4 regions of the Bacillus spongicola genome follow, and region 1 is predicted to be linked to each of the others. Evidence: riboswitches for the same ligand, from Rfam matches in the RefSeq annotation. Region 1 holds a riboswitch; each other region holds the start of a gene.
What was found. Region 1 has a riboswitch for cyclic di-GMP ahead of U8D43_RS10765 (hypothetical protein). Riboswitches for the same ligand answer to the same signal wherever they lie in the genome.
Positions count from the first base shown of each region.

Region 2: it holds a riboswitch for cyclic di-GMP, as region 1 does, so the genes downstream of both, U8D43_RS03425 (EAL domain-containing protein) here and U8D43_RS10765 (hypothetical protein) in region 1, are expected to answer to the same signal.
Region 3: it holds a riboswitch for cyclic di-GMP, as region 1 does, so the genes downstream of both, U8D43_RS21065 (HAMP domain-containing protein) here and U8D43_RS10765 (hypothetical protein) in region 1, are expected to answer to the same signal.
Region 4: it holds a riboswitch for cyclic di-GMP, as region 1 does, so the genes downstream of both, U8D43_RS09685 (glycoside hydrolase family 191 protein) here and U8D43_RS10765 (hypothetical protein) in region 1, are expected to answer to the same signal.

Region 1 covers NZ_JAYKTS010000013.1:91,805-99,547, reverse strand. Annotated here, with positions in the region: gene U8D43_RS10780 (DEAD/DEAH box helicase) at 1-1,183, opposite strand, end outside; gene U8D43_RS10775 (SWIM zinc finger family protein) at 1,176-2,807, opposite strand; gene U8D43_RS10770 (efflux RND transporter periplasmic adaptor subunit) at 3,139-4,467, opposite strand; gene U8D43_RS10765 (hypothetical protein) at 4,480-5,142, opposite strand; cyclic di-GMP riboswitch class I at 5,425-5,510, opposite strand; gene U8D43_RS10760 (hypothetical protein) at 5,714-6,211, shown strand; gene U8D43_RS10755 (hypothetical protein) at 6,531-6,692, shown strand; gene U8D43_RS10750 (hypothetical protein) at 7,028-7,743, shown strand, end outside.
Region 2 covers NZ_JAYKTS010000003.1:200,204-207,946, reverse strand. Annotated here, with positions in the region: gene U8D43_RS03450 (VOC family protein) at 403-750, opposite strand; gene U8D43_RS03445 (S-adenosylmethionine:tRNA ribosyltransferase-isomerase) at 747-1,778, opposite strand; gene U8D43_RS03440 (SDR family NAD(P)-dependent oxidoreductase) at 1,778-2,497, opposite strand; gene U8D43_RS03435 (EAL domain-containing protein) at 2,734-3,447, opposite strand; gene U8D43_RS03430 (GGDEF domain-containing protein) at 3,760-4,413, opposite strand; gene U8D43_RS03425 (EAL domain-containing protein) at 4,466-5,212, opposite strand; cyclic di-GMP riboswitch class I at 5,404-5,493, opposite strand; gene U8D43_RS03420 (ATP-binding protein) at 5,733-6,809, shown strand; gene U8D43_RS03415 (glycosyl hydrolase family 18 protein) at 6,869-7,743, opposite strand, start outside.
Region 3 covers NZ_JAYKTS010000022.1:36,370-44,112, reverse strand. Annotated here, with positions in the region: gene yyaC (spore protease YyaC) at 1-231, opposite strand, end outside; gene U8D43_RS14585 (mechanosensitive ion channel family protein) at 863-1,756, shown strand; gene U8D43_RS14580 (DUF951 domain-containing protein) at 1,770-1,970, shown strand; gene ychF (redox-regulated ATPase YchF) at 2,283-3,383, shown strand; gene rpsF (30S ribosomal protein S6) at 3,669-3,956, shown strand; gene ssb (single-stranded DNA-binding protein) at 4,028-4,549, shown strand; gene rpsR (30S ribosomal protein S18) at 4,597-4,833, shown strand; cyclic di-GMP riboswitch class I at 5,168-5,250, shown strand; partial or broken gene U8D43_RS21065 (HAMP domain-containing protein) at 5,360-6,424, shown strand; gene U8D43_RS21060 (methyl-accepting chemotaxis protein) at 6,419-7,369, shown strand.
Region 4 covers NZ_JAYKTS010000011.1:103,530-111,272, forward strand. Annotated here, with positions in the region: gene U8D43_RS09660 (hypothetical protein) at 202-351, shown strand; gene U8D43_RS09665 (M4 family metallopeptidase) at 1,176-2,810, shown strand; gene U8D43_RS09670 (hypothetical protein) at 3,173-3,310, shown strand; partial or broken gene U8D43_RS09675 (SulP family inorganic anion transporter) at 3,368-3,912, shown strand; gene U8D43_RS09680 (YebC/PmpR family DNA-binding transcriptional regulator) at 4,165-4,884, shown strand; cyclic di-GMP riboswitch class I at 5,179-5,270, shown strand; gene U8D43_RS09685 (glycoside hydrolase family 191 protein) at 5,308-6,225, shown strand; gene U8D43_RS09690 (endo alpha-1,4 polygalactosaminidase) at 6,256-6,918, shown strand; gene U8D43_RS09695 (nucleotidyltransferase family protein) at 7,241-7,429, shown strand; gene U8D43_RS09700 (nucleotidyltransferase domain-containing protein) at 7,442-7,743, shown strand, end outside.

The DNA of each region.
Region 1 (7,743 bases):
ACTCTTGGATGCGGCGAATCATCGCAGGATCAAGGCTCATCCATTGTCCGTTAATCTGCACTAGGCGGCGCTGCTCGCTGACGAGTGAGTTGAAGTCTTTTTCCGATAGGTCCGTCCCGTTCATCGAGACTCGCCAGTCAAAATCGAGCACGGCATTCATGCCTACAAAGGACGGACGATACGAGCTTTCACTGTTTTTCACTTTCGCCTTGACGGTCATATTGGCTTCTTTCATGGCTAGCCACCAGGAAGGGAGGAAAATGTCAACGCCAAGAGCGAGGAGTTTTTCACTCGTAACCGTTAAAAATTCCCAGGCTTCATGTTCTGATAAGTCTGTTTTCAGTTTACCATGAGCGTTGAGTTCAGGAAAAACTGCGATCCAGCGTTGTTGCTCTTCTTTTACGGCCGGCAAATGTTTTTTCCATCCACGTGGCAATGGTTCCTTGCTGTTCGACTCGTAAAGGGTTTCTGATGATGGATCCTTTAAAATTGCTGTTAATTGCCAAGGTTGAGTTTCATCGTCAGGCTCCGACAAACGCAGTCCGATTGAAAAGGGGTGTTCGGGCTCGCTTAAGCCAATCCATTCACTCCAGCGCTTTTCATCAAAATAGGCCGCGATATCAGTTGACGTCAATTCACTATTTTCCAATAAGGAAAGCGAATGAGCCAAGCGCTTGAACTGCGGAGAATATTGAATATATTGTGCAACGCTTTCTTGAAACCACTGGGTCACCAGTTCACGCGCAGACATGTTTTCGGTGGCAGACTGCTGCCAAAAATCTTCGCCAAATTCATCCCAGACGTCTTCTGGGACGCGCCACTGAATTTTTTGATTCGAAAAAGTGGGAAGAAAGCTTCCTTGAGAAATCGAGTCGAGCATTGGTGTCGAGACCATCAGGAGCAGATTGGCAAGCTCGCCCCAGTCCCATTGAATGAGGCGACTGAAGCCTTCATTGCCAAACAGAGTCAGCAGATGATAGCTCGGAATGACCAGCCCTTCTTCGCCGCCAACTTTGGAGGGCTTAAACATCGTTCCAAAGAAGCTTTCTTCATGCCAAACGAAGAATTGCTTGCGCCAATCTTTTGGCGAAATAATCATTCCTGTAGGATCTTTCACCGTTAGAAAAAACGTTCCGTCCTGTGAGGGGCTGATATTTAAATGATAGCTATTCGTTTTAAGCATGAATCAATTTACCCTTTCTACATTCTTCGTGAAAAGCACGAAGGCGTTTTGTTTCGTCTAAAATATAGTCTAAATAGCGTTCCCATTGCTCTATTTTTTTCTGTTTTTTATACAGAGTGCGAATTTTTTTCATCACTCGTACCGCTTGCTTGTAGCTATCGCGGTTTCGGTTTGCAAGCAGGCTTTCCACCGCTTCATGATAGAGTGGTAGTCCAAGCTCAGGCTGCTGCTTCACAATTTCCTTCAGGCCAAGATACTCCATTTCGCCAATTTCATAGCCAAGCCACTGCTGCAGCTCGACCCACTCGCGATAATCCTCAGCATCAAAAAGAAAGCGACTGAGCGGATAATAACTATACGGAAGTAGCGTCAGAAGCAGCTGTTTATACAAACGCGGTTCCTGCCTCGCCATATATGAAGCATCAATCAACCCGATATACCAGCGGCTAAAATCGGAGCGCTCGTAATCATTTGGAATTTGCTCTAAATAGGCGCTAACATGAGGCAAACAGCTTGAAATCACGCTCACGGCCTTTTCAGGAGCTTGGTGCTGAAAAAAATAATACAACCAGTGCTCACTATAGCGAAATACATTCGCTGAGTGTTCCTTGGCTAACGTCAGGAACGTATCGGTTTCATCCAACAAGAGGAGCTGATGGAGCAGGGCGACCGTTTCCATTTCAGACCGCTGCGTAAAGGCCGATAATCGCTTTTTCTCTTCCTCGCGCCACTGCTTTTTGGTGAACAAAAAGAACCACAGTGTCCGGTACAAATCCATTCCTTCAATCGAAGCATCTTGCAAAGACGTCCACTTCAAGGAACGTTCTTTTAAAAATTTCATAAACGGATCAAACGCAAATGGCATAGCCGTAACGGACATTTGATAAACGCTGTCATACAATTCATCTAAAATAAATGAAAAAACAGACGTACCCCGTTTTGAAAAAATGGCCCCCTCTTTCTTAGCAAGCCATTCATATAATGTTTCATAGAGAAACACCGACACAAATAACTGATACAACGGCTTCCACTCTCGTTCCATCGGCGCGTCTTTCATAAATTTTCGGTGCAAGCTTTGGACGTTCATATCCAGCATAAATGAATTTTGCAGCCAGCTTTCTTTATCGACTTCGGCTAGTAGTGATTGGAAATAGTCATACCAGTTTTGTGGCGTTTGCCCCCGTAAGACGTCTCGCTGCAACAGCGAACTCGCCGTTTTCAACGCAGGGTGGAGATTCGTCAACTCGGCGGCTTTCTTCACTTCCGGAACGACCGAATCCTCGCCTTTCCAGGATTTAACCCACTCAGAAACCGAATTCACGCGCTGAAAAATCGTGAAAAAAACCGCCATACGGTGTCGACACCAGCCTGTTTCTGGACAAGAGCACCGACTCAATAACGGAAAATCTAAATCTAATTTAACCGACACAGGTGTCACATCTTGAACCTGCGCAGAAATCGTACTATCGAGCGTCTTCACATTGTACACGAGCTTTTGCCGGTGTAATAATAAACCTTTTTGAACCATTTTCAAATGAGCTGATTCCTTCGGGGTAAGCTCTTTTTTAATATCTTCACCAGAAGCCATTATTTTCTCAGTTAATTCTTCAAGTTTAGAAGACAAACGAACGCCTCCTTTTCGAGTTATCCTTCTAAAAATCCATATTCTTTCATTATAACCGAAAATGCCGGATTGTAGTTGTCAGAAATCCAAACAGAAAGAGTTAAGGAACAAAGATGTGTGCAACTTACCATATGTTTTAGGAAGAGAGGGTGTGCTAGGTGGTAGGAGGGATAAACTGTGGAAGTCGTGCATAACCGAGAAAAGATGTGCATATCGGGCACAAAGTCGTGCATACATCACGAAGATGTGCATTAGTCAGTCAAAGTAGAGCATCCCCCGCCTCCGCCAACCCATAAAAAAAGAGCCCTAACGCTCGAGGCTCTTAAACAGTTTATCTTTCAACTAATCCAAAAAGAATATTCTTCATGATTAAATATCGATTCATCTCTTTCAGTTCCTTCACCTTTACTTGTGAGGGATGAAGGGGGGTGATGATGGGCGATTGATCCCCGGCTATAGCTTTTTTGTTTGGGAGGAAGAGGTCGCCTTTTTCGATACCGTCTTTTACTTCCATTAGGTTGTTGACTTCGAGACCTTTTGTGACGTGTATTTTCATCGTGGAGCCATTTGGACGGATGCCCCAGACGAAATAGTCTAGTCCGTTCATTTCGACACTTTTCTTCGGAAGGACGTTGACGTCGGTTGCTTCAGCGGTGATGATGTCGACGCTGACATGATAGCCAGGCCAAAGGGTTTCCGCTTCTTCAACAGGGATTTCTACGTCTTCATCAGTCTCCGTATCCTCGTCAGCATCAAGATCTTCAGATTCCCCGTCACTATCAGAGAATTCATTCACTTCCTCTTCTTCCGGTGTCAGCAGAATGGAGTAAGGGTAGCGACTTTCGGTCATGGAGTCCGGTTCTTGAGCTGGATAGGTTTCAATTTCACTGACCGCCCCGTCGAAAGATTCCTTAAGGACGAGAGAGGTGACAACTGTTTTCATGGCTGGCTTCACGGTAGCGGTTTCGGCTTCTGAAAGTGTACCGGTAATCATCGTGCTATCGGATTTTATGGTGATAAAAGGGTTGTCCAATGAGTAGGAGATCTCTCCTACAATGCCAGCTACTTTGCTTTCAACCGTTCCACCGGATTGTTCATTTTTCAAATCAATCAGTTCATCTTTATACTTCAATGACTGTGCCTCAAGTAAGTCGAGCTTCACTTCCGCAGCGGCGATGTCAGCATCGAGGCTGTACTCGATTTGAAGCTTACTTGCTTTTTCTTCGCTATGATCTTCTTCCCCCGTGGAGTTGAAGCTTGGTAGTGAGCGCGAGGTAGATTTTAAATTAGAAATATATGTTTTAACACTTTTAATTTCAACATCTACTACGTCTTTTTGACGCTCTACTTCTGCCACCTCTTCGTCTAGTTCATCCGAATCGTAAGCGAAAAGTGGTGTGCCGACCTCGATTGTGTCGCCTTCTTCGACGAAAATCTCAGAGAACGAGCGATTTTCGTCAATAGTTACATAGAATTCATCCAATGGGACGACAACCCCCTCCGACTTTAGCACATCGCGCAAAGTGGAAGTACCCACATAATCCCAATCGGCAATGTAACTTATTTTCGGAATGGATGAGAGATTCCGTTGAATGAAAAAGACATTCAGGGTGATCAATAAAATGCTAAATAATAAGAGTAGGTTCTTTTTTTTCATCATGGTCACAGCCTTTTACAATATACTCGTAAAGTCGATGTATTCTAATAGTGTGGATGCACCCCAAAATAACAGGTGAATGAAACAAATATAAAATAGGAGTAGGGCAGGTCTTCGTTCCGTGAGCAGGGATAATCCACGGAATTGCAAGTAGATGGCCCATCCTTTAAATAACGAAATTGCCCCGGCGAAATAGATAATTGCTTTTAGATTTGTTATTTCTTCCGCGATTACACCGAGTGAAAAGGGAGAATAATACCATTCCACATTTAAGGTGAACACCAGAACTAAATACATCACACGTTCAATTAAAAGTGGGAGAAACGAAATCATTCCGACAATAAATAGTTTGTGAAAGCTCTCTTCCGAAATGCTCCAAAAAAAGATCGTCGGCAAGAATAGATAGAAGAGTGAGAAGAAGATTCCTGCTAGTAAACTACCGAGTAAAAAATATACATGTTGGGCGGTTAGTTCACCTAAGGTGTTGGTGACAATATGCGGAGCTAAAATATTTGTTCCTATTCCAAAGCTTGCATTCACAGTGAAAATGAGTCCGCTAAAAAGAATAAGTAGGAACATCTTCGCCCAAGGCCATTTGATCGCCTCCACCATCCCTAATTGATAAAAAGAAGTAGACGGCTGGCGCAGATTTTTCCAAAAGTTAAATTTAAATTTCATGTATGTTATCCTCCAATGAGCAGAATCCTCTCTTTATTCTACAGCATTCGCAGGTGACTTTTCCATAAAATGTAGAAATAACTCAAAATAATAAAAGCATCGGAAATTTCCGATGCTCAACGGGCTTCAATCATTATAAAATGTATGGTAAGTAAGTAACACCGATAATAAATAAAGTGGTAATAACAAAGATACTAATGTACATCACTCGAGTATTCCTTGATTTTCTTACTTTAATTTCTTCAGGTGTATAAAATTTCAAGTCTCTCATCCTCCTTGGATTTCGATAGCTGGCTAGCATAGTCTAAAAGACCTTAGCTCCTTAAGCTTTGCGCCATTACCTTTAAGCAATTCTGCCATTTTCGTTCCACCTACCTATTTTAACTACGAAATTATGAAAATAAAATAGGTAAATAGTAATTTGTTGAAAAACGTCGAATACTATTCCTGGAAATAGATAGAATATTTGGTATGAAGTAATTGTAAAATAAAGGGTTACGTTTTGAGTGGTAAAATGGTACTATTATAGTTGTGAAGTAGGTACATAATTACTAAGGATAAGGAGGATTGAATGACCAAGTTTTTTATTTGCATTGAATCAAACCAGAAACCGATAAAAATCAGTAAACAGTCCAGCTACAGGATTATGGTTGACGGTAGGTTAAATTCAGATGGTTCCATCACGATTCATTCTCACTCCAGCTTGGCTTTAGCTTTACAAAGCACACTTCTCTGTTCGCTGCCTTCAAAGAATCTACCATCACATCCCACCACTATGCTAATACTCCCAGTTACCGAAGGAAGTACAAAAGTCAGCGTCTGGTCTAGTAATCTCGCGGAACCGTTGATGATCATTCATATTTCTGAGATGAAAGTCACAGTCGAGCCGCATCCTTCTTTAACGAAACGTATCAATCAAGAGCTTGCCTACAGACTAGTCGCTTCCTTCCTTGTCAGACAAAATAAGCAACAAGCTACCTACCTGATTAACCCTCAATCTAGCAGAAGAAGAAGGGAAAAAAACTCACAACTTAAGTCATTAAGTAGAAAATTGCCAGAAGATCAATAAATTGTCATGAATATTAGTAGTTATTTGTAAATTAATAAGGCTGTTTTCGTAAAGATTGTCGCTTTTCGAATTAGCTATCATTTCGTGATGAAGAATGACTTCGGGCATCTTTTCACATCATTTTTAACCCGAAATGAGGTAAGAAAAGAGTGTCTCCATCTTTTTTGTATGCTAAAACAACAAAGTATGCGAGAAGAGCCTTTATAAAAAAACAATTGTAGATAATTGTAATTTAATTGTATAATATAAAAATCGAAGAGGTTTTTTACTGAGCCAAAATGGATATAGAGTAGTAGAATAATAATTAGGAGGGTTAGTTTTGCGTTCTTCAATGATAGACGATCAAAATAAACTAAAATATCTTTTAACAAAAGCGATGGATGAAGGAAATAATGGCAATATGGATACAGCAAAAATGATGGACTGGCTTAAACGTGAACTTGTAAGCACAACCCAATATCAAGAAGAAAAAGCGATATAGCTTTTTTGAATATAGATATAGAAAAAAGAACTTTTTCAACTGCTGATAGGGTTCTTTTTTGGATTTTCTTCTTCTTTCATAAGTATTTCTCTAGCGCGAAGTAGAAAAATCGAGTGATGTCACGAATTAATTCGCACTATTACATCGCACTAAAATATTGGGAAATCCTGCCGGCAAGAATCTCCAAAAAATCTTGGCTTAGTATAGGAAAGTACGTCTCCGTGTATTCTAATAGAAAAGCTGTTTTCGCCCCCTAAAAGGAATGTTCCATTGGCTCGGAAGTGCGATAACAACAATGTGTACGAAAAGATCCAATAAGAAAGAAGGGATGCTCTGTGAACCATTTTTATCAAAAACAACCACAAGTTAAAGACCCGATGAACAACGTTACGGAGAAGGTTGAGCGGTTCGAAGTCGCCTATAATCAAATTCATGATGAACTCGAGAAGTTGTCGACGAATAAGGATGCACATGGATTTGTTGACCTTCTCTATGATACAAAGCATCGATATGCGTCGATTCGCCATTATTTTGAGGATCTTAAAAGCTATGCGCGTTTACGAAATGCCCTCGTGCATGAGAAAACGAAACGAGATTATTATATCGCAGACCCGCACGAAGAGGTCGTCACACGAATTGAGGAAATTGCTGCATTCTTGCAGTCGCCACCGAACGCCACTCAACTTGCTTCGTCTCCGGTAAAGCTCTATGATACAGACGAGTTGGTAACCGATGTGCTAACAGATATGCTTCAACACTCCTTTTCACAATTTCCGGTTTATCAGGACGGGAAATTTTCCTTTTTGATGACCGAGCGAGCGATCGTCAATTATGTAGCGGAGCAGTTAACGGACCAATCGGTTCACTTTAGAGACGAGAAGGTGACCGTTTTGAAAAAGTATGAACCTCAAAGCGTCGTCAAATTTGTTTCAGATAAGGTTAATGTGATCGATATTGAAACGATTTTTGAAGATAAGCAGAAAAAAAAGCAGAAGCTTGAGGCGATTATCGTCACGGAAAATGGGAAGAAGAGTGAAGCACCGTTAGGGAT
Region 2 (7,743 bases), on a different contig from region 1:
GCATCTGTTGTTTAAAGGCGAAAGTTCTGTCATTGATAGTGAAGCGTTATCAGTCTCATACTTACTACCTATTCGAAGTCGCCCTAAACTTTCTAAGTTATATAACATGCCCCTTTTTAGCAAGTCAACTGAAAATATTACTGTCTTTATATTGAAAGAGAGTGATTATTAATATCCAGAAAAAAGAAGAGGCTGGGACATACCTAAATTGACCATTCTTAAAGCCGAATAATTTTTAATTTAATTTAGCGATTTAACTAAAAAACCAAACTATTAGTTGTAAAAATCCCTTTACCTCAGTGAGAGGATTAAGAACTTCATGCACTATCGGTTTGGCTAATTCCCTTAAAGAAATTAATAAATCCCTAGGTGATTACACCTGTTCAAAAATCCAGCTATTTTCTACAATTTTCTTTTCTCAAGTAATTCAATTACCTCACCATCCAATCCTTGAAAAAAAACAATGTTCCAGCCATTATTTAAGGCATATGGTCCTTCAATAGGTGCAATATTTACTTTAGCTAAATGAGTTAGCCAATGATCAATGGATTCCACTTCTAAGCAAAAATGATGATGATTCTTGCATTTTGTTTCTAAAATCAGCTCCAGAATCGCACCGCCATTGCTCATGAGCACAATCTGTTCACCTTTGAACCTAAACTTACTCATTTCTTCAAACCCAAAATTCAGATAAAAACTCATTGAAGCTTCGATGTTTTCCACGAGTATACCAATATGATGTATATTCATTTTGGCACACTCTGTGAGATAATGAGATTCACATCACCAAATTCATGCCACAAATATCCTTGACTTAATGCCTCTTGATAGGACGCCATCAATTGCTTCTCCTTAATTAAGGAGGTGAGAAGATGCAAATGACTTGCTTCCGGTTCATGAAATCCTGTCAACAAGCCATCTACAACGTTTAAGTCGTATCCTTCGTTAATATAGAGAGTGGTTAGTCCTTTCCCTGCCTGTATTTCATCGCCTACATGTCTCGCTGATTCAATGGCTCTTACTACTGTGGTACCTACAGCAATGACTCGTCCACCTCTCTTTTTCGTTTCATTTACTAGCTTTTCTGTTTCCAGTGGTATTTCAAAACTTTCTGGATGTTTAGTAGGGTTTGGCCATTGATCTTCTCCATAATAACTAAGCCCGGTATGCAAAGATAAAAAAGCGAAATTTATTCCCTGGGCTTTTAATTGTTCGAGCAATCTCCAAGAAAAGGCCCTCCCCGCAGAAGGCATTTCAACTGATCCAGGTACAGAAGCAAAAACCGTTTGATAGGCATCAAGTGACCATTGAGATTGAATATATTCATAGCGAATAGGGGCTCCATACGTATACAAATGATTAATAAACGCTTCGCCCTCCATTGAAAAAGAAATTATCTTAAGTGGATGTTCACTTCCGTTTCCAATAATTCTACCTGTAAGATTCCCCTGAAGTAAAAATGAATTCTCAGCACCTTTGTCTTCTCCTTCATAGATTACCAGGCCTTCCCATGTTTCATCTTCCCTCTTTCTTGATAAGTGTATTTTTATTTTCTCCCCCTCTAACACAGCTGGTATGGTTCGGCTATTATTAAAAAGAAGCAAATCCCCCTTTTTCAAAAAATTTCCTAGCTCGCAAAATCTAGCATGAGTAGTGTTTCCTGATTCTGAATCCAATACCAATAAGCGAACATCATCCCGATATCCTCTGATCATTTCTGCAGGTACTGTCGCATTTAAATAGGAAGGTATACGAAAAGAATTTGTCAAAGTATTCACTATTCAACCTCCTCCCACCTAAATGACTGGGCAAGAAAACGTTTACCAGAAACCCCTATTGCTTTTTCTGATATTAAATATAAGAATACATCCACTACATCGGCTGGTTTAGCCAGATCATAATCGCAATTTGGCACTGCACGATCATGCATTTCTGTATCCATTTCACCTGGATCAACCAAATTCATCCTAATATTCGTACCATCTAATTCATCTGCCCATATTTGGGTTAAACCTTCTAAAGCAAATTTCGAAACGCCGTATGCTCCCCATTCCGCAAAGCCAGTACGACCAGCTTCAGAAGTAATATTAAGGATCACACCTGTATCTTTGATAAGCATTCCAGGGAGGACTCGCTTCGTTAGCAAAAATGGATTCATGACATTAACATTCAATACATTCATAAATTCTTTAGCGCTATAATCTCCCAACAGCGTAGGACCTGGTCCGAAAATAGAAGCATTATTAATCAATACATCAATTTCTCCAAAACTAAATTCTACAATAGACACAAACCTTTCTACATCACGTGGATTCGCTATATCAGCTTTAATCGCAATCACTTTTTTCGCACCAAGCTCTTCTGCTTCTTTTTTTACTTTTAGGAGCGCTTCTTCACCTCTAGCGCAAATCGCCAACTGAAAACCTTCTTTTGCGAATGCCAATGTAAGTGCTCTACCTAATCCTCTCGATGCTCCCGTTACCATGATTTTTTTCATTTTCCTTCTCCCTTCAACTTTTCGTTACATTTATTGTAGTAAAAAGAGAAGAAATAGGATTCGGCTAATAGGATAGACTTTTACTCGATCTTTCGTCGGTCACTACCATACGACTATTGACCGACACTTAAACAATTAAGATGATTTCTCACAGACAGTTTATATAATAGCGAAATAACAGTATACACTTGAGTTACAAAGCAGGAAAAAAAGCCATAGAGCTATAGCTCTATGGCTTATCCTGCGAAAAGGGCTTTAGGTTTTCCTAAGTAATATCCTTGCCCTATATCTATTCCAAGTTGCTGGGCAACAAGCAAATCTTCTTTTGTCTCAATTCCTTCTAAAACGAGAATGGTATCCTTTTCATAAAAGGATTTAAACATAGATAAAAAGCGCTGTTTTCGTTCATCCTTAGCTAAATCGATAGCAAAATAGCGGTCTAGCTTGATACATTCTGGCTCATATTCAATGGCTTTTTTGATGGATGAAGAGCCTTGTCCAAAATCATCGATTGCAAACATAATTCCTACCTGGCGTAATTCATTCAATTTTTGTTTGAGTAAAGGATTATTCCACATTTCTTCCGCACTCGATTCATTCACTTCTAATACCAATCGATGAGCTAAGTCCGGGTGTGGTTGCAATAAGCTTTGAAAGAAACGCAAGAAATTAGGATGCAAAATGGTTGTGATGTATATATTTAGGAACAATTTACAAGTAGATGTACTTGAGTCCAAAAAAGATTCTACCGCTTTTTGAATCGAAAGCGTATCCAGCTTATATAAAATATTCGCTCGTATCGCAGATTGAAAAACACTCTCCGGATTGACATTTGAAGCATTGCGCAGGAGAGCTTCTACAGCATACAATTCATTTCCACTATCTAAACTAAATAATGGTTGATATTCATGATAGATAACATCTTCTTGAAAAAAATCAAAAATATTCATAGGTCTCCTTAAAATCGTGACTTATGTACAATTATGAAGGTATGTTAATACTGATTCTATTTTCCTATAAATAAATATATCATACAATCTACTATAGTATTCTTTTGGTAGACTCTTTTCGTATACATTGTGGCTATTTCATCTGATTTTTGAGTAAATCCTCCATTTCATTGTTGATTTCTATTAAACACAGACGAAATGATGCCCGAAACAAAGCTATATCACAGATGATTAACTGATACGAAAAGCCACAACCTTTGCGAAAACAGCCTCTTTTTATTATCCTAAAATTTTTTTGATATTTCCCTCTTATCACTCACATGCTGCGTACCGTTTTTTGTCTATTTTATTTGTGTACATTTTTTTATCAGCCGTTCTCACTAACTCTTGGAGTGATTCACCGTCAGCAGGATAACTCACTATTCCGATTGAGAGAGAGATGGTTTCATTCGGCAAAAGTGTTTTCAATTCATTCGTTATCGCTTTTTGTAGATTTGGTTGCTTCTCGGAGGTTAAAACTACAAATTCATCTCCCCCCCATCTGCAAACAACATCTCCCTTCTGAAAATATTTCCTGAGCGTGCTTGCGATCGATATGAGCGCTTCATCTCCTACTTGATGACCATAAACATCGTTAACTCTCTTAAAATCATCTAAATCAATAAACTGAAGAAAAAACGAAATTTGACTCTTTTTTCGTCTCTCAAAGGCCTTCGTTAAGAAATAACGATTCCTTAGATTAGTCAGTACGTCCATGTGAGCAACATACCGATATTTGTCAAAATAATACCCTAAAAGAAAGCCTAAGGTACATAGTAAAAAGAACATTGCGAGAAGAAAATAATCCGCTATTCCGGAAAAATAGATATTCTTATAAGTCAGATACCTTATTATGATAAACAACGAACCAAACCCTGTAATGGAGCCTATCACCCAAATACGACCATGCCAATTCATTGCATTCATCACCTAATCTTCCATAATTATTTGCTTCTTGGAAGTAATTTTCTCATGATAGTTAAGGTAGAAAATTCAAAGGAAATGACTCACAGTTCTCGACATTATGGGGTTTACCTAAATAGTAACCTTGACCAAAATGGACGCCTATTTTTCGAGCAAATGCTAAATCGGCTTCTGTTTCAATCCCTTCGAGAACTATATGATCATTTGCTAAAAAATAAACGAGGCTTTTCAAAAAATGTTGTTTTCGTGCGTGGTTTGCTAGGTTCTTTCCAAAATATCGATCTAACTTGATAATACTTGGTTCTAACTCAATGACAGTCCGAATCGTAGATTGTCCCTTTCCTAAATCATCCAATGCTACTAAAGCACCTACATTCTTTAAATAGACAATCCGATCATTTAATACCTCAAAACACTCGGTGGTCGCCGCTTCGCTAATTTCAAACACAATTCGATTTAATGGATATTTAACTTCTGAAATAACAGAATCTAAGAACTCCTGGAATAGCGGATTGGTCAGTGTTGAGGGATAAACATTGACAGATAGTCTAGGGTATATCAGTTCATCTTTGTAGTGGTTTTTATAGACCCTCATTGCTTCAAGCATAGATGCACAATCTAGCTCAAACAACAACCCTTCCTCTAATGCTTTCTGAAATAAATGTTGCGGGGATGAAAAAAACCCACACCTAATTAAACTCTCATACCCAATAATTTCACCTGTATGAACTAAGTGCACTGGCTGAAAGACATGTGTAAACAGCCGCTCTCTTATCACTTTTTCAATCGGAATATTCATCATAAATATTTCTTGTCTCTCCTTCCCCTCTATTCAAGAGTATTATATAAGTTGAGAGTGGACTGCCGTCTGAATCACATAACGGACTGCTAATAGCCTCATAGGTTCTACCCAATGTTCTCGAAGTTGACCATACTAATACATCAAAAAAAGCTGCCCATTTTTAAGGGCAGCAGTACAAATAAAATCCTTATACTCGCAACTGGCTGGCATTGCTATCTTTCACAGCATTAGCCCCTTTAGCTTTGCGTCCTAATCTTTCAATTAGTTTGCCCACGTACATATTCTATTGATTACTAGGATAATTCTACCACAACTTCCGTTACATTTACATACTAACTCGTAAAAAATAACCAATTTTTTCTATAAAATAACCTCAGATCTTCAGTTTGATACTTATCATTCAATTTATTTAACCACCCAACACATTCACAAAAAATAGAAAATTGAAGGAATAAACTAGTTTTTAGTCGAATGTTTATAGACATTCTTAGTCTAATTTATGAACGGGGTGAAAATTCACATGAAGTTTCCTAAATCAACTATTGATTATTACGATTTTATTCCATTTCAAAATGGATTTGTATTTAAATTCATTAAAAAAGAGAATCGATTTATTCACACATTTTGTGAAGGGAAATTATTAGAAAAGATGAATCTATCTCCAGAACTTATCTTAGGGAAATCCCTTGATGACATTATTCCTCATCCTCAAGCTGAACAAAAATCAGCTATTTATGAGGAGGCCTGGTCTGGATCAGTGACCAATTATGAAGGGCATATAAATGATATTTATTATATGGCAACCTTAACTCCCTATAAAAAAAACAATAGAGTAGTTGAAGTGATTGGTACTGCGATTGATATTACCAAAGAGAAGCAAAACGAAGAAAGAATCAAAAAGACAGAGAAACTAGCTATGGTAGGCGAATTAGCAGCCGGTATCGCACATGAGATCCGTAACCCACTTACCTCTTTAAAAGGATTTACACAGATGATTCAAAAAGAGGTGCAAGAAGATCACCTGAAACAATACGTAGAAATTATGCTAGATGAATTAGATAGAATTAATAGTATCGTGAACGAATTTATGATGATTGCAAAACCGCACGAAAACATTAAGATTTGCAAACATAATCTTTCTAATTTACTATACGGTGTCCTCAATTTAATAAAACCAGAGGCCATGCTAAAAGGCATTTCGATTACAGCAGCGATTGACAGCTCGATTGAAGGTGAGTGTGATGGTAATCAAATTAAGCAGGTACTAATCAATCTCCTTCAAAATGCCATTGACGCATCACTTGAAACTAAAAGAGATATTCACATTTCTTTAAAAAAAGTTGACGAGCACTGGTATACGATCAAAATTCAAGATGGGGGAACCGGAATCTCATTGGAACGACAAAAAAAGCTTTTTGAGCCTTTTTATACGACTAAAGAAAAAGGAACAGGTTTGGGTTTAATGGTTTGCAAAAGGATTATTGAATACCATCAAGGGCATATTCTAGTAGAAAGCAAAGAAAACCTTGGCACTAAAGTGACTCTTACTCTACCAACAGTCAAAAACGTCCCCTCTGAATATGGTGAAACAAATTGAGGGCACTTATACAAAATAGGAGGTTCCTCTTAAAATAACAAATACAAATCCTATTCACATTAATTAAATTGCTCTAACGTTTCTTCAATACTTTGCCAAAAGGATTCTTGTTCTAATCCCATTCTCCACATGGAAATTCCGGCTAATTTATATTTTTTAACAAGATGCACCTTTTCAGAGATACTTTGGTTGTTTTCAAACCAAATAACATGAATTTGTTCCTGTTCATCTTGATAATGAACATATGGTGATTGCGAGGGATCATCCCACTGTACTGCTAAATTTTTTTCAAGAAGCAGGTTCTCTACTTCCGCTTGGGAAACTGCTTTGTGGTCTGCTCCCAGCGTTAAATTCCAATCATAACCATAAGAAGGAATACCCAATAAAAGCTTTTCAGAATCAATATGTGTGGCAGCGTAGTCGAGCACATCTGTCATCCAATTTACTCCCGCTACTGGTCCTGGCTCTCCCCAGGTGCCATGCTCATCATAAGTCATCAATTGGATATAATCAGCATTTTTTCCTAGTTCATGGTAATCAAATGTTCCTATCCACTCATTATCAGGAAAGTCACCTGTTTTTGCAGGGACGGAAATCATAAGATCTATCTGTTCTTTTTCTAATGATAGAGAGAGATTCGCTATAAATTCTGTGTATAACAGACGATCACTTGGATTCATTTTTTCAAAATCTACATTCACTCCGGTATAGCCATTTTCCTTTGTTAATTTTACAAGCTCTTGAATCAACATACTACTTTTCTCATTACTGGCTAAAATCGTGTGAGCTAAATCTGGATCGAAGCCATTTTGAATGGTCGCGAATCGCTTTACTTCATGTTGTTTTGCAAGTGCTAACCCCTCCGTTGGTATTTCTCCGAGAATTTCCCCCATATTGTTAACCTCGAACGTAGCGGTAGCTACTGCATTCATAT
Region 3 (7,743 bases), on a different contig from region 1:
AAGATGAAAATTCGATAGGTTCTTTTCTTCTAGTAATGAACCGACGAGAGGTCCAAGTGAATCACCTGTTGATCGGTCTGTTCCGATACAAACGAGTACAACTGGACGAGTATGAAAGACAGGAAGCAAAGAATGAAGTTGCATAGAGATTTGAAACGCAGCCCTTTCAGCATCATGCAATATTTTAAATGGTTCCTTTGGTTTTTCAAATATCCCATTTTTTAGATTCATTCAATTCACTCCTTTAATTTAAAGCGTTTCTTATACAATCAAGACTCAATAGTTAAACGGAAAAGGTAATAATAAAAGGCTATTTTCGCAAAGTTTGTTGCTTTTCGAATCAGTCTGTAAACGGTGATATAGCTTTGACCCGAGCCGCAAGCCACAGCAGCTAGATCACGAAAAGCGGAAGTGGCTGCCCTGCGGCGTCAGGCAAATGAAAAACTCGGAGGTGATGCCTGCATCGCTGGAGGGTTATTCATTTGACCCCGAGCCGCAAGCCACAGCAGCTAGATCTGTCTATTTTTAATGGAAATCAACAGTGAAATGGGCAATTTAATCAAAAATCAGATGAAATAGCCACAATGTATACGAAAAGAGCCTTAGCTTAAGAAATAAGATTAGTTTGAGTAGTATCAGTATACGGAGAAAAGAATGTTTCTATACATAGTTCACAGAATTTTGCAAAATAATAACAAGTTAGTTGAAAGTACTTCTTTTCTTTTCCTTTTTTGAAGTTGTATTAAGAATAAAACCTAAAAAAATTTGATTATTTGGATAAAGAACGGTTATGTTTCTATTCAATTAGGAAGATTATTGTTAAGATAAGAAAGTAATTCTTTCATAAGGAGAGAATGGTTTTATGCAAATGGTTGAGACATTTTACTTGGGTATCCAAGATATACTGTCTAATAAAATTTTTTGGTTGGATTTAGCTAAAAGTGGCATAAAGATTATTTCTATATTTTTCGTCACTTCTATTGCAATACGCTTTGGAAAAAAGACGCTTCAAAATGTATTTAAAGTTCGATCGAAAACACCAATTCGGGTATCAGAACGACGTCAAAGTACCCTCCTAAGGTTACTCGAAAATGTACTAACATATGCTGTTTATTTCATAGCTTTTATGGCACTTTTATCAATCTTTGGCATTGATGTTCGTGCGTTAATAGCGGGTGCTGGAGTAGTTGGTCTTGCCGTTGGTTTTGGTGCACAAAACTTAGTTCGTGACATTATTACTGGATTCTTTATTATCTTCGAGGATCAATTCTCTGTTGGTGATTATATTCGTATTGGGACCCATGAAGGATTCGTGGAGGAAATAGGGATTCGAACAACGAAAATTAAAAGTTGGACGGGTGAACTTCACATAATTCCAAACGGGAACATAAATGAAGTAACAAATTACTCTATTCATAATAGTGTTGCGGTTGTTGATGTAAGCGTTGCTTATGAAGAAAACATAGAACAAGCGGAATCGGTGATTCTTGAGTTACTAGCCGAAATGCCTGGAAAATATGAAAATTTAATGAAAACGCCAGAACTATTAGGTGTACAAAATCTAGGAGCATCCGAAGTGGTATTCCGAATTGTGGCAGAAACTACGCCTATGCAACATTGGTCCATGGCGCGCGCGATTCGAAAAGATGTGAAACTTGTACTTGATGTCCACGGTATTGAGATACCGTTCCCTCGTCTTGTAATGTACTCCCGCCAAGAGGAAGAAGGAAAGCAAAAGCAGTTAGTAAAAGAGTGAAGGAGATTTCAATATGGAACAAAAAGAATTCCAACTTCATGATGTAGTAGAAATGAAAAAGGCACATCCCTGTGGTGAAAATGCTTGGGAAATCATACGAATGGGAATGGACGTCCGGATTAAATGTGAAGGCTGTGGACATAGTGTGTTAATCCCAAGAAAAGAGTTTTCAAGAAAAATGAAAAAAATACTCAAAAAACATGAAGAAATCTAAAATTAAAAGGCACCGTGATGCGGTGTCTTTTAATTATATAACAGATTAACTGTTCTTAAAAAATAACTTATATTAATAATATAAGTTATTTTTTGTGAAGTGTACAACAATATTTCATACTATATGTTGAGATTCGTTGAGACGTATTAGTTAAGTTTTTACAAAATCTGGTTAGATTTAAGCGTGTACTACTGACAAGTCTTGCCTTGCTCGGTTAGACTTGTATTTTCACTTCTTTCTCTCTATAATTGTGAAAGGTTTACATGAAGAAAATTCCTAATGGAATAGATATAATAATGAGGAGTGACCGAGATGGCTTTAACAGCAGGTATTGTAGGTCTACCAAATGTAGGAAAGTCTACGCTTTTTAATGCAATTACAAAAGCTGGAGCAGAATCAGCAAACTATCCTTTCTGCACAATAGATCCAAATGTAGGTATTGTAGAAGTTCCGGATCATCGTTTAGATAAATTAACAGAGCTAGTAGTACCCAAAAAGACAGTCCCAACTGCTTTTGAATTTACTGATATTGCGGGAATAGTAAAAGGTGCGAGTAAGGGCGAGGGATTAGGAAATAAGTTCCTATCTCATATTCGTCAAGTAGATGCTATTTGCCAGGTAGTTCGTTGCTTTGCGGATGATAATATTACCCATGTATCTGGTAAAGTCGATCCGATTGACGATATTGAAGTCATTAATCTAGAACTAATACTAGCAGATTTAGAAACGGTAGAAAAAAGAATAGTTCGTGTTCAAAAGTTAGCGAAGCAAAAAGATAAAGAGGCTGCATTTGAATATGAAATTTTGGAGAAATTGAAAGAAGCATTTGAAAATGAAAAGCCAGCGAGAACGGTTGAATTCACTGAGGAACAAATGAAAACAGCCAAAGGCTTGCATCTACTAACAATTAAGCCTGTTCTATATGTAGCTAATGTAAGCGAAGATGACATCGCTGACCCATCTGACAATGAGTACGTTCAAAAAGTACGTGCATTTGCTGCAGAAGACAATGCAGAGGTAATTGTTGTATGTGCTAAAATCGAATCTGAAATTGCTGAACTTGATGACGATGAAAAAGCAATGTTTCTTTCAGAGTTAGGAATTGAAGAATCTGGTTTAGATCAACTAATTAGTGCAACATACTCTTTATTAGGCTTAGCAACTTATTTTACTGCAGGTGTACAAGAAGTTCGTGCCTGGACGTTCCGTCATGGAATGAAAGCTCCACAATGTGCAGGAGTAATTCATACGGATTTTGAACGCGGGTTTATTCGTGCAGAAACGGTTTCTTATGACGATCTAGTCCATAATGGGTCTATGACTGCTGCGAAGGAAGCTGGAAAAGTTCGATTAGAAGGAAAAGAATATATCGTAAAAGATGGAGATGTTATTCACTTCCGTTTTAACGTATAAGAAAAAGGTGGCATTTGCCACCTTTTTCTTATGAGGAATTATTGAGAGGTTCCTGCCATGATCCAGCTACAGTGGGTCTGAGGCTCGGGACAAGTGCCAGCCCACTGCGTGAAGCAGGCTTCCCTACGTGTACTGTCATTGTCCTGCCGCCTCAGGCCGACCCACTTCCGCTTTTCTTGTTGCATTACTATTTTCTGTGTGGTATAATTTTTTACTGTGAGTAATAATTTTATTGCTCCTTGCCCTATTGAAGGGCCGCATAGTCCATAAGGAGGTGACTTAAAGATGAGAAAGTATGAATTCATGTACATTATCCGTCCAACTGTTGATGACGAGGCGAAAAAAGCTGTAGTTGAGCGTTTTTCTAACGTTTTGACATCTAATGGAGCGGAAATCATCGAGTCTAAAGATTGGGGTAAACGTCGTTTAGCTTACGAGATTAACGATTTCCGTGATGGTTTCTACCAACTGGTTACTGTTAAATCTGGATCAGAAGCGGTTAACGAATTTGACCGTCTTGCTAAGATCAGCGATGACATTATCCGTCATATCGTAATCAAAGAAGAAGAATAATTCAACCATATTTAATATTAATAGATTTTTTAATGTTTCACGTGAAACATTAATGAAAGGGGTTGATTCTGATGATGAATCGAGTCGTTTTAGTAGGTCGGTTAACGAAGGATCCAGAATTACGCTATACTCCAAGTGGAGCAGCAGTCGCTACATTTACTTTGGCGGTAAACCGTTCTTTCACGAACCAAGCAGGTCAACGTGAGGCAGATTTTATTAACTGTGTCGTTTGGCGTAAGCCAGCAGAAAACGTAGCTAATTTCTTGAAAAAAGGAAGTTTAGCTGGTGTAGATGGACGTGTTCAAACTCGTAATTATGAAGGACAAGATGGCAAACGTGTTTATGTTACGGAGATTGTAGCTGAAAGCGTTCAGTTTCTTGAACCAAAAAATGCGGGTGGAAATACTGAGCAACGTGGAGGAAGTAATTCTTCTTATGGTGGCGGTAGACAAGAAAATCCATTTAAACAGAATCAGAATCAGAATCAACAACCAGACCGCAACAACAATCAAAGCTATACACGCGTAGATGAAGATCCGTTTGCAAATGATGGTCAACCGATTGATATTTCAGATGACGATCTTCCATTCTAAGTTTATGATAGTTGATTGATTTCTAAAAAGTAAAGGAGGTTATTCACATGGCAGGAGCTCGCAGAGGCGGACGTAAGCGTCGTAAGGTGTGTTATTTCACAGCTAATGGAATTATTCACATCGATTATAAAGACGTAGATCTTCTAAAGAAATTTATCTCTGAACGTGGAAAAATTCTTCCACGTCGTGTAACTGGTACGAATGCTAAGTATCAACGTAGACTTACTCGCGCAATTAAACGTGCGCGTACAATGGCACTTTTACCATACGTAACTGGTGAATAAGTATTATTTTAAAAGAGTAGCGAATTCAGTCGCTACTCTTTTTTGTGTTTTTTTATAAGGCTGTTTTCACAAATTTTGTGCATTTTTGTGTCAATATTTAAGCTATGATATAGCTTTGTTTTGAACATCATTTCATTTAATATGTTGTAAATCATCTGTGAGATGGAAGTTTTATTAGAAAATCGAATGAAATAGCCACATGTCTACGGAAAAATATCTTTTAAAAAATATCAATATATATCCTGCAAACTGCAATTTCGTAATAAAGTAGTCATAATTTCTATCAAATTCTACCAAAATTATTTGTGATTTATGATAAAATTGACCTAATACAAATTACATAAGGCAAACTACTTGAAAAGGTGGGACGCAAAGCTACGAGTCTAAAGGTAAACCTATGATCGTCGGGCTGCTATTTTTATAAAAGTAGTGGCTATCTCTTGATCGAGATGGCTTTTTTGAAAGTAAAATGGCTTTTTGTTTAGTTCTAGCAACCTAGTGTTTCACTTAAGGAAGGGGAAAAAATGTGTTTAAATCAATAAAAATAAAATTAATAGCACTTATTTCGTTAGTATTTATTGTAGCAATCGGAGCAATTATCACTTTTGCGGGGTGGCAAACAAAGGTGAAAACGGAGAAAAATGCGGTACAGCAAGCAGAAACTCTTGTAGGGCAGCTTAGTCAAAACATCCAGCTGTTTCTGAAGCAGTATGAACATGGATTAGATCAGTTTGTTTATACGGATACTGTGAAAGCGTTTGCTCAAATTCAAGCAGATGAGAACGTCCGAGGAAATTCTTATGTTGAAGAATTGGCTAAGATTAATGGCGATTTTGAAAACTACTTAGATTTATATGAAGAAGCGCTTCATATCTACGTTGTGACACCAAATAATAAAATAAATAGCGTACCTAAAGTAAATATGAGTGAAGATCAAACTAAATCTGCTTGGTATGTTAATGCAGAGAAAGCAAAAATTCGAGTGGTTTGGGGTGAGCCTTATTACCATGAGAAAAAACAAGAATATATTTTGACCGCTTCAAAAGCGATAACAGTGAATGGAAATGTTGTTGGAGTTGTTGGAATAGATATTAGTCTATCCAAGCTTACAGAAAAAATATCAGCCACGGACATTGGATTTCAAGGGTTTCCTTTTATGCTTTCAGAAACGGGCATTGCTATTATTCATCCTACCAGTCAGGGAGAAGATTTAACTACTCACTCTTTTATCCAAAATCTGTATAAGTCTGAAGGGTTAGCTGGGAAAATGAATTACACACTTGAAGGAGACCAGAAATTAATGGTGTTTGATACGATTCCAGGAACCGGTTGGAAAGTAGGAGCTTCCTATTCAATGGAGGACTTGAAAGCTGTAGCTGATGAAATAGTTCAGTCTATTCTCTGGATTTCGTTAGTCACTTTGGTTGGGTCAATTGGAATCGTCGTACTTGTGTCTCGAACCTTAACAAAGCCTCTCACCCGCTTGAAGAATTCTGTTAACCAGGTAGCGTCGGGAGATTTAACCGAAAGAGTCTTGGTGAAATCAAAGGATGAAATCGGTCTTCTTTCTTCTAGTTTTAATCATATGGTAGACAATATGGAAGAGGTATTGCAACTTGTTAATACATCTGTAAATGATGTGAGAAATTCAGCTGAAAATTTAAGTGGGATATCAGAGGAAACGAATGCCTCTAGTGAGGAAATGGCTCAAGCGGTCATTGAAATTGCAGCAGGGGCATCTAAGTCTGCTGAAGACGCTGAGCTGACCAATCAGCAATCCCTTCGATTAAGCGAGCAAATTAATGAGCTCTCATTGAAGGCACGTAATATGTCCTTGGTTGCAGCAAACGCAGAAAAAACGAATCAAATAGGGAGGGAGCAAATGAATATGCTTCAAGATTCCTATCACTCTTCACAAAATTTGATTGGAGATATGTTTGGTGTTATTAAAGAGTTAGCTGAGAAAGTGACATCTATTGAGCATGTCATTAAAACCATTACAGACATCTCTACACAGACCAACTTGTTAGCTCTAAACGCTAGTATTGAAGCAGCACGAGCAGGTGAACATGGGAAAGGATTTGCTGTTGTAGCGGATGAAGTCAGAAAGCTTGCAGAACAAACCGTTGCAGCAACGGAAGAGGTGAAAATTACGATATCACAAATACAAAAAGGCTCAAACTTAGCTGTAACGAAAATGGATGATACGAAAGAGATTTTTGAGGAACAATTCGGAGTTGTAGAAGGAACTAATCAAGTTTTTGAAAAAATATCGTCATTTATTTTGGAAATTGAAGCGTCTGTTTTGCAAATGGATAGTGAAATTGAACAAGTAGCAGAACAAAAAAGTGAAGTAATAGCTATCGTTCAAACGATGGCCGCTCTTGCAGAAGAGACAGCAGCATCTTGTGAACAAATGAGTGCTTCTACAACAGAACAAGTAAAAGCGATTGGAACTGTTACTTCTTCAGCCGAAGATTTAACTGAATTGAGCCAACTGTTAAAGAAAGCGATTGAGCGGTTTAAATTACAGTAGGGCTGGAAAAAAGTGAATTGGTTCCTTTCGTATGCTTTGTTGCTCTTGTTACAAAGATAAAACAGGCAGTAAGGTTTTCTTGATTGATTTCCTGCTTTTCATCTAGAAATGAAGAGTTTTTCAATAGGAAAGGCTGTTATCGCAAAGATTGTGGCTTTTTGAATTAGTCCCTATTTCGTGATGAAAAGAGATTGTAGTCATACAAGTCGAAGGTTTTATTCTTATTTGAAAATCCACAATCCTTGTATAAAGCTATTCTTCTTTCAATCTTACCTTAATCATGATAGTTTAAAGAGGGTGTCAACTGACATCCTTTTCTATTTATAGAAAACCATCTAAGTGACTTGAAGCCTAGAGGATTCAGGTCTAAAATG
Region 4 (7,743 bases), on a different contig from region 1:
AATTTGAAAATTTGGTAAATTAGTTTATAGGTTTAGTAGGTCCTCTTATTCCATAGAAAAGATGGACCAGTTTGCTGTCCCCTTATAGGCATAAGTCGAAAAATGGTCTATTTCGAATGGGAATAGGTGAGCTGGTCTCCTGAATGGGTATTTAAATGAGGGACGAAAAATCACTATTATTATACAGGAGGAGATTTTTTTATGAAAAAAATATTATTAGCACTAACGATTGTTTTTGTATCATTTGCAGGAGGAAGTATTTTGGATCAAAGCAACAATCAGGATTACGCTGCTTATGCAGACAAAGGCGTTCAAACGCAAGAAGATATTGGTTTACCGAATCAGCATTAAAGTCTAAGTGAAAATGGGTGGTAAAGGAAGGTCAAAAAGTTTTACTTTAAGGAATCCAATGGAATAACAACAAGAAAAAGCAGGTGTTGAGTAACGTAATCTCAATGCCCGCTTTTTTTATAGGCTCTTTTCGTATTACTTGTTGCTATTGGCACAAAGAAAAAAAGGTAGTAAGGTTTTTTCGACAGATCTCTTATTTTTTATCTAGAAATGGAGAAGTCTTCATGAGGAAAAGAACATGAAGTCATACAAATCATGGATATATTCCTATTCGAAAAGCCACAATCTTTGCGAAAACAGCCTTTTTATAAGAATGGATTTATTATAAAGTGATTGTCGTGTTGAACTTCAGTTGACTCATGCTTTTTTGTTCTTCACTCATTATGAAGAAATAGTTCTTTATATTCATCTTTCTTCTTACAGATTTAATATATGGAGGAAGGAGAAAAAATGAAGCTGAAAACTAAAGAAACATTAGAATCTATTTGCTTAACTTTGATTATTTCGATGAAGGTTGAACCAATAAATAATTAAATTATCATGCATATATATAACCAGTTCAAGGGGGAGAGGAAGGTTTTTCGTGACCTTAGAATTAGTTAAAAAAAGCAAGAGGGGGGGTCGTTCAACGCGGTTTTTTTCCTTTTGTTTCAAATAATAATTATCATTAAACATATTATTCCTATCAGAATAATTATATATAAAAAAGAAAGAATAATCTGAAAATGAAACTATAATCGCCCACTATTCCCTTTTAACGGCGTATTAGACGATTCCCCTTGAATCTATCACGATGATAATATGATGAACAAGGAGGAGATATTATGAAAAATAAAAAAATGAAATCGCTTATTACAGCTGTCACATTAAGTTCAGCACTAGTCGCTTCAAGTGGTGCGGCATCGGCAAATGGAAGTGATGCAGAGTGGAAAGTAAATTCAGAAGCAAAAATACACTGGAAGGATTCAGAATTTTCAAAGAAAACTCCATCTTTTATCAAAGGCAATGTTTCTTCAGCAAAGATCCAGACCGAAAAGGACGTTATTAAGTTTTTTAAAGCGAATAAAAGGACATTTGGTTTAAATCCTGCGACGGATTTGCTTTTCATTGGAAAAGAGACAGACGAGTTAGGTATGACCCATTATACATACCAGCCTACTATCCAAAAAACCCCTATTGATCAGTCTAAAGTTGTTTTACATGTAGATGAAGCGGGAAATCTCGTGGCCGTGAATGGAGAATTTCACCCAAATGCACCAACGAAAGTCAAGCAATCAAAAAAAATAAAGAAAACCAAAGCGGTTGAAAAGGCATGGGATCACATAAAGGTAGATCGGAATGAAGCGAATACACAGTTGGATACGCCAACGGGAGAGTTAAGCTCATTAACAGAAAAAGAAGAGCTAGTGGTTCTTGCAGAAGAAGGTAATTACACACTTGCCTATCGTATTGAGCTTCAGTTTACCAATCCTTACCCTGCAAATTGGAATATTTGGGTGAATGCTGAAAGTGGGGAGGTAATCAAAGCAAATAATGAGGTACATGAAGCGACCGGAACCGGAACAGGGGTTTTAGGAGATTCAAAGACTTTAAATACTTATTTCTATAATAATACGTACTATCTGTATGATGTTACCAAGCCAATGAATGGAGTCATCCAGACCTTAGATAACTACAATGGAACAACAAGTAGCTTGCCGGGGTATTATATGACAGATTCAGGAAATACGTTTTACAGTGAAAGACAAAAAGCCGGTGTAGATGCCCATTATTATGCTGGACAAGTATTCGATTATTTCTATGACACATTTGGCCGTGATAGTTATGATAATAATGGTGGCGATATAACATCAACGGTTCATTATGGTAGTAATTATAATAACGCGGCATGGGTTGGGAATCAAATGATCTATGGTGATGGCGATGGAAATACGTTCACTTATCTATCAGGTGGGAAGGACATTGTAGCCCACGAATTAACACATGCTGTCACAAGTACAGAAGCAAACCTAGTCTATGAAAATCAGCCGGGGGCATTAAACGAATCTTTTTCTGATGTGTTCGGTTATTTCCTAGATTCAGAGGATTGGTTGATGGGAGAGGACGTATATACTCCGGGAATCTCAGGAGATGCACTTCGAAGTATGTCAAATCCGACGCAGTACAATCAGCCTGCGCATATGAATAACTTTCAAAACTTACCGAATACTCGTGAAGGCGATTGGGGCGGAGTTCATATTAATAGTGGCATTCCGAATAAAGCTGCCTATAATACAATCAATTCTATCGGTAAAGCGAAGGCTGAAAAGATTTATTACCGTGCACTTACCGTCTATTTAACACCTAATAGTCAATTTTCAGATGCTCGTCAAGCACTTATCCAATCGGCACAAGATTTGTATGATTCGAGTACAGCCAATTCAGTCGCAACAGCTTGGGATAGTGTTGGAGTTTTTTAGAAGGCTGTTTTCGCAAAGATTGTGGCTTTTCGAATAAAAAGGAATCCCTTGACTTGTATGATTTCGTGCTCTTTTCCTAATGAAAAATTCTTCATTTCTAGATAAAGAAGAAAAAATCAATCGAAAAAACCCTACTACCTGTTTTTTCTTTGTGTCAAGAGCAACATTGTATACGAAAAGAGCCTTTTAAAAAAGATAATTTTGTGAGGATAGGCTCATAAAACGAAGAGTAATTACTACCTGTTTATCGCTGTGCTAGCATCAACTATATATGTTCATTGGTATGGGCTGTCCATTTAGTCGCTTTTCGGCTAGTGGACACTCTTTTTTTTGCCGCATTATTCGGTGGAACACCAGGTCAAATGAAGTATTTGCAATCTGGAGCAATTCTTGTTGGCACGACGATTCTAGTCATTCTTCTAGCTAAAAAACGAATTAAAGGAATTCCAGCTAGTCTTGTTCCATTAATAGGCGCTAGTCTTTTTGCGGTTGCCTTATAAGAAGTCGGTTGGTTAATAGACATTGAATTTATCGGGAAGCTACCGAATTCATTGCCAATGATACAAATACCCATTCTTGATTCAGGAATAATGGTGAGTCTCATTCCATTCGCTTTAGCGATTGCTGTACTTGGCATCGAATCACTTCTAACCTCAGTGGTAATGGATAAAGAAACAGGAACTAAGCCTAAGCATAACAGCAATAAGGAGCTAATTGGTAATGTGATGAGTGGTCTTTTGGGGGGCTGGCAGGTGCCGGCGCAACAGTTCGCTCAATTGTCAATTTACAAAGTGGAGGGAAAACGGCTTTATCAGCCTGTTTCCATAGCGTATTTTTAGTTTTGAGTCTAGTTGGAACCGGTGGACTTATTGCCTTTGTTCCACAAGCTGTTTTAGCGGGGATACTTATCTATACGGACTTTACGATGTTTGATTGGGAGACGGTTAAAAAAGGAAGAACCCTTTTGCTAGATGAAGTGATCGTCATAGCGACAACGATGGTTTTAACAGTAGTTGTTGATTTGATGGTGGCTGTTGCGGTTGGTGTCGTCTTGACCTATGTATTCGATTTTGTGAAAAAGTCATCTAAAGCGGTTCAGTAAAGGTCGATTCAATCGTGAATGACGACAGCTCTACTTCTTGAAAAAATTAGAGAGACATTTGAATAAGGTGAGAAGTGATTCTTTTAGTGATAAATCTTCTAAACAAGCGTGTAATTGTTGTATAATAATGTAGAGTAAAGCGAGAGTTCCTTTCCAAAGTATGGTGTTTACTTTAGTCTAAAACCAAGAGAATGAAGAAGAAAAGTCACGTATGAGTGATAGTAAGATAAAGTTGAAAGCGAGTGGAGCAATATGGGCCGTAAATGGAATAATATTAAAGAGAAAAAAGCGTCAAAGGATGCGAATACAAGTCGTATATACGCAAAATTCGGAAGAGAAATCTATGTTGCAGCCAAGCAAGGAGAACCTGATCCAGAATCGAATCAAGCACTCAAAGTAGTTCTAGAACGTGCCAAAACATACAGTGTACCCAAAGCCATTATCGACCGTGCAATCGAAAAAGCAAAGGGTGGTTCAGAGGAAAGTTATGATACCCTTCGTTATGAAGGCTTTGGACCGAACGGATCAATGGTCATCGTTGACGCTCTTACAAATAATGTGAATCGTACAGCATCAGATGTCCGTGCTGCTTTTGGTAAAAATGGTGGAAATATGGGGGTAAGTGGTTCGGTTGCCTATATGTTTGATGCTACTGCTGTTATCGGCCTGGAGGCTAAAACAGCAGATGATGTACTTGAAATATTAATGGACGGGGATGTAGACGCTCGTGACATTATTGAAGAAGAGGAAGCTGTCATCATTTACGCCGAACCGGATCAATTTCATGCTGTGCAAGCTGCCATGAAAAATAATGGTGTAACCGAATTTACCGTAGCTGAGCTAACGATGCTAGCCCAAAATGACGTTACTCTTGATGCAGACGCTCAAGAGCAATTTGAGAAAATGATTGATGCGATCGAGGATCTTGAGGATGTACAACAAGTGTATCATAACGTCGATCTAGGAGAATAAGTTAAGAAAGCAGACCTTGTCTTTCAACAAGAGGTCTGTTTTTTTATAACCTATTTAGGATTGGGTTGTATTCTAGTAAAAGGCAGCTTCCGCAAAGGTTGTTGCTTTTGGAATTAGTCCATAAATCTCGTAAGCAATCGACTTTGGGGGATTTATTGTATCAATTCTAAACCTGAGGAATATCGCCTCATAGGGTTTAGAGAGACTGTAGTTATGATAGGAGAAGATATTTCTAAACAGTCAAAAATTATTGCGTATTTCGACCTACTCCCGTATGCTGAAGGTAGTTAAATAGATGGTGATGGGCAAACTTGTCGAAAGGCAGGGACGCAAAGATATGGGTCGTCGATGAGTGCTAAACTCATACCGATCGCCAATCTGCGAAACCTCCCATCCCTCATTTCGTAGATGGAGGGATTTTTTATGAAGAGAGTCGTTATTTTGTTTTGTTTTTTAGTGTATACTTTGCTTTCACCTCTTGCTTATTCTCCGGTTCGTGCGGAATTAGAAAGTCCTTTTTCGCAGATTAATACCTACCAAATTTACTATAATACCCCCACAGATGAGATTCTCGAAAATATGAAGGATTATGATTTAGTGATTGTTGAGCCTCATGAGTTTACTGTTGATCAAATCCAACAATTGAAAGACAGTGGTACGATGGTGCTCGGATATATTAATACAATGGAAGCGGATGAATGGAATATTGAGTTTATGAATCAGCTTCACCAGGATGATTTCTATTATGAAGTCGACAAAAGAGTATTTTATCCTGAGTGGAACTCATATTTAATGGATATATCGTCCCCTCATTATCAAGAGTTATTGCAGCAAGAGATTAACAATCAAATCATACAAAAAGGATTTGATGGAATTTTTCTTGATACGGTTGGAGATATCGACAATGAATTTTTGGACCAGCCTGATGTGTTAGAAGCACAAAGAGCAGGTATGGTTTCGTTTTTGAAAACGGTAAAGGAAAAGTATCCTCAACTCCCTTTATTACAGAATTGGGGATTTGACACATTGAAAGAAGCGACAGCCCCATATGTCGATGGAATCTTGTGGGAGAATTTTGATCAAAATGTGATTGCAAATGACGAATGGGCCCAAAATACCATTCAGACATTAAGAGAAATGAAGCAAGAATATCCGCTTGAGGTGTTTACGGTCTCCTTTTCAGAAGGAGAATGGAGTAAAGCATTTGCTGAGGAAAAAGGATTTGTTCATTACTATGAACCCGAAAGTTTTGATGAATTTACTTGGAATGATTTTGCCACATCTCCAACTATTTCTTCAGAAAATGGTTTGGCGCAAATTAGAGAGTACCAAGTATACTAAGGAGCTCCCAAAGAGTGGATTTTGCAAGATATGAAGAACTTTGATTTAGTCATAGTGGATCCGTATCATTATTCCAAGGAACAAGTAGAACATATTCAATCGGCTGGAACCAAGGTAATTGGATACATCAGTACAACAGAAGTCGGAGGCTGGAATTCTTCTCTGTTAGCGCAGTTTGAGGAAGATGATTTTATTTGGAGAAATGGAGAAAAGGTAACGTATAGCTGGGATGCGTATTTAATGGATCTTACTTCACGACATTATCAAGAAATAATGAAACAAGAAGTAGACACTCAGATTCATCAAAAAGGGTTTGACGGCATACTTCTAGACTCTATCGGAAATCTTGAACAGGAATTTACGGATGAAGCGAGAACAAATCAGGAAGATGCGCTTGTTTCCTTTATCAATAATATCAAGAAGGATAAGGTGCTCATCCAAAATGGTGCATTTGATGTTCTTTCAACCAAAACGGTCCCCTATATCGACGGGGTCTTATGGGCTTTTTTTGAGAAAAATAAAATTCAACGGAGTTCATGGTCCCAAACTACTGTAAATCAACTAATTGAATTACGTTCTATTCATCAAATCTCTGTCTTCACAATCTCGTTAAAAGAGGAAGCAACCCAACAATATTCAGATGATCTTGGTTTCACCCACTACCATGATCATAATAGATTTATGAAATGGTAAAGCTGTTTTTTTCGCTATTTAGACATTGCGATATAGATAGACGACAGGGAACTTTTTGAATCCTTTTAAACCAGAAGCCTATAAAATGAATTTTCCATTCATTTTATAGGCTTCAACCACTAGTTATCCAAATAAGTATAGTTTGGAAATAAAGATTGATAATTTGGAATAAAGCTTGAACAAACATCCTGTTGAACTATTGGCGGGATGTTTTTAATTTTTAATCGGTCCAGGTTCTTGAATAATAGCTAACAATGATAAATAATGTGTGCAAAGACTTGTATAAAGAAATAGATAATTTTTATTGAGGTGATAAGCATATATGGAATTACCAACTAAAATGGGACTGAATGCTGAGGGTTATATTATTAATCCAACAGCGAAAGAAAATGTTCAAAAACAATTTAAACCAGTTATAAATGCAGTTATAGACTTATTAAGACAATTGTTGAAGGAAAACTTACACAGTATATATGTGTACGGAAGTATTGGTAGGGGTGAAGCAAAATAAGGTATTTCTGATTTGGATTTAACTGTTATTGTACATTTCCCACTACCATTTGGTGAGATAAATAAGCTAGATAACGAAACGAATCATTTACTAAATCATTTTAAAACTGTAGTAAAAGTTGATTACGATTTGGGAGGTTTAAAGGAGGTCCTAGCTGAAGAAAATCTGTACGAATGGGGATTTTGGCTTCGTCATATGTGTACTTGTCTTTATGGAGAGGATTTATCTCAATGCTTTGAGCAAATGAAACCAAATGAAAAAATTAGTTCAGCGTTAAATAAAGACCTACTTCCATTAATCAGTAGCTATCGAAA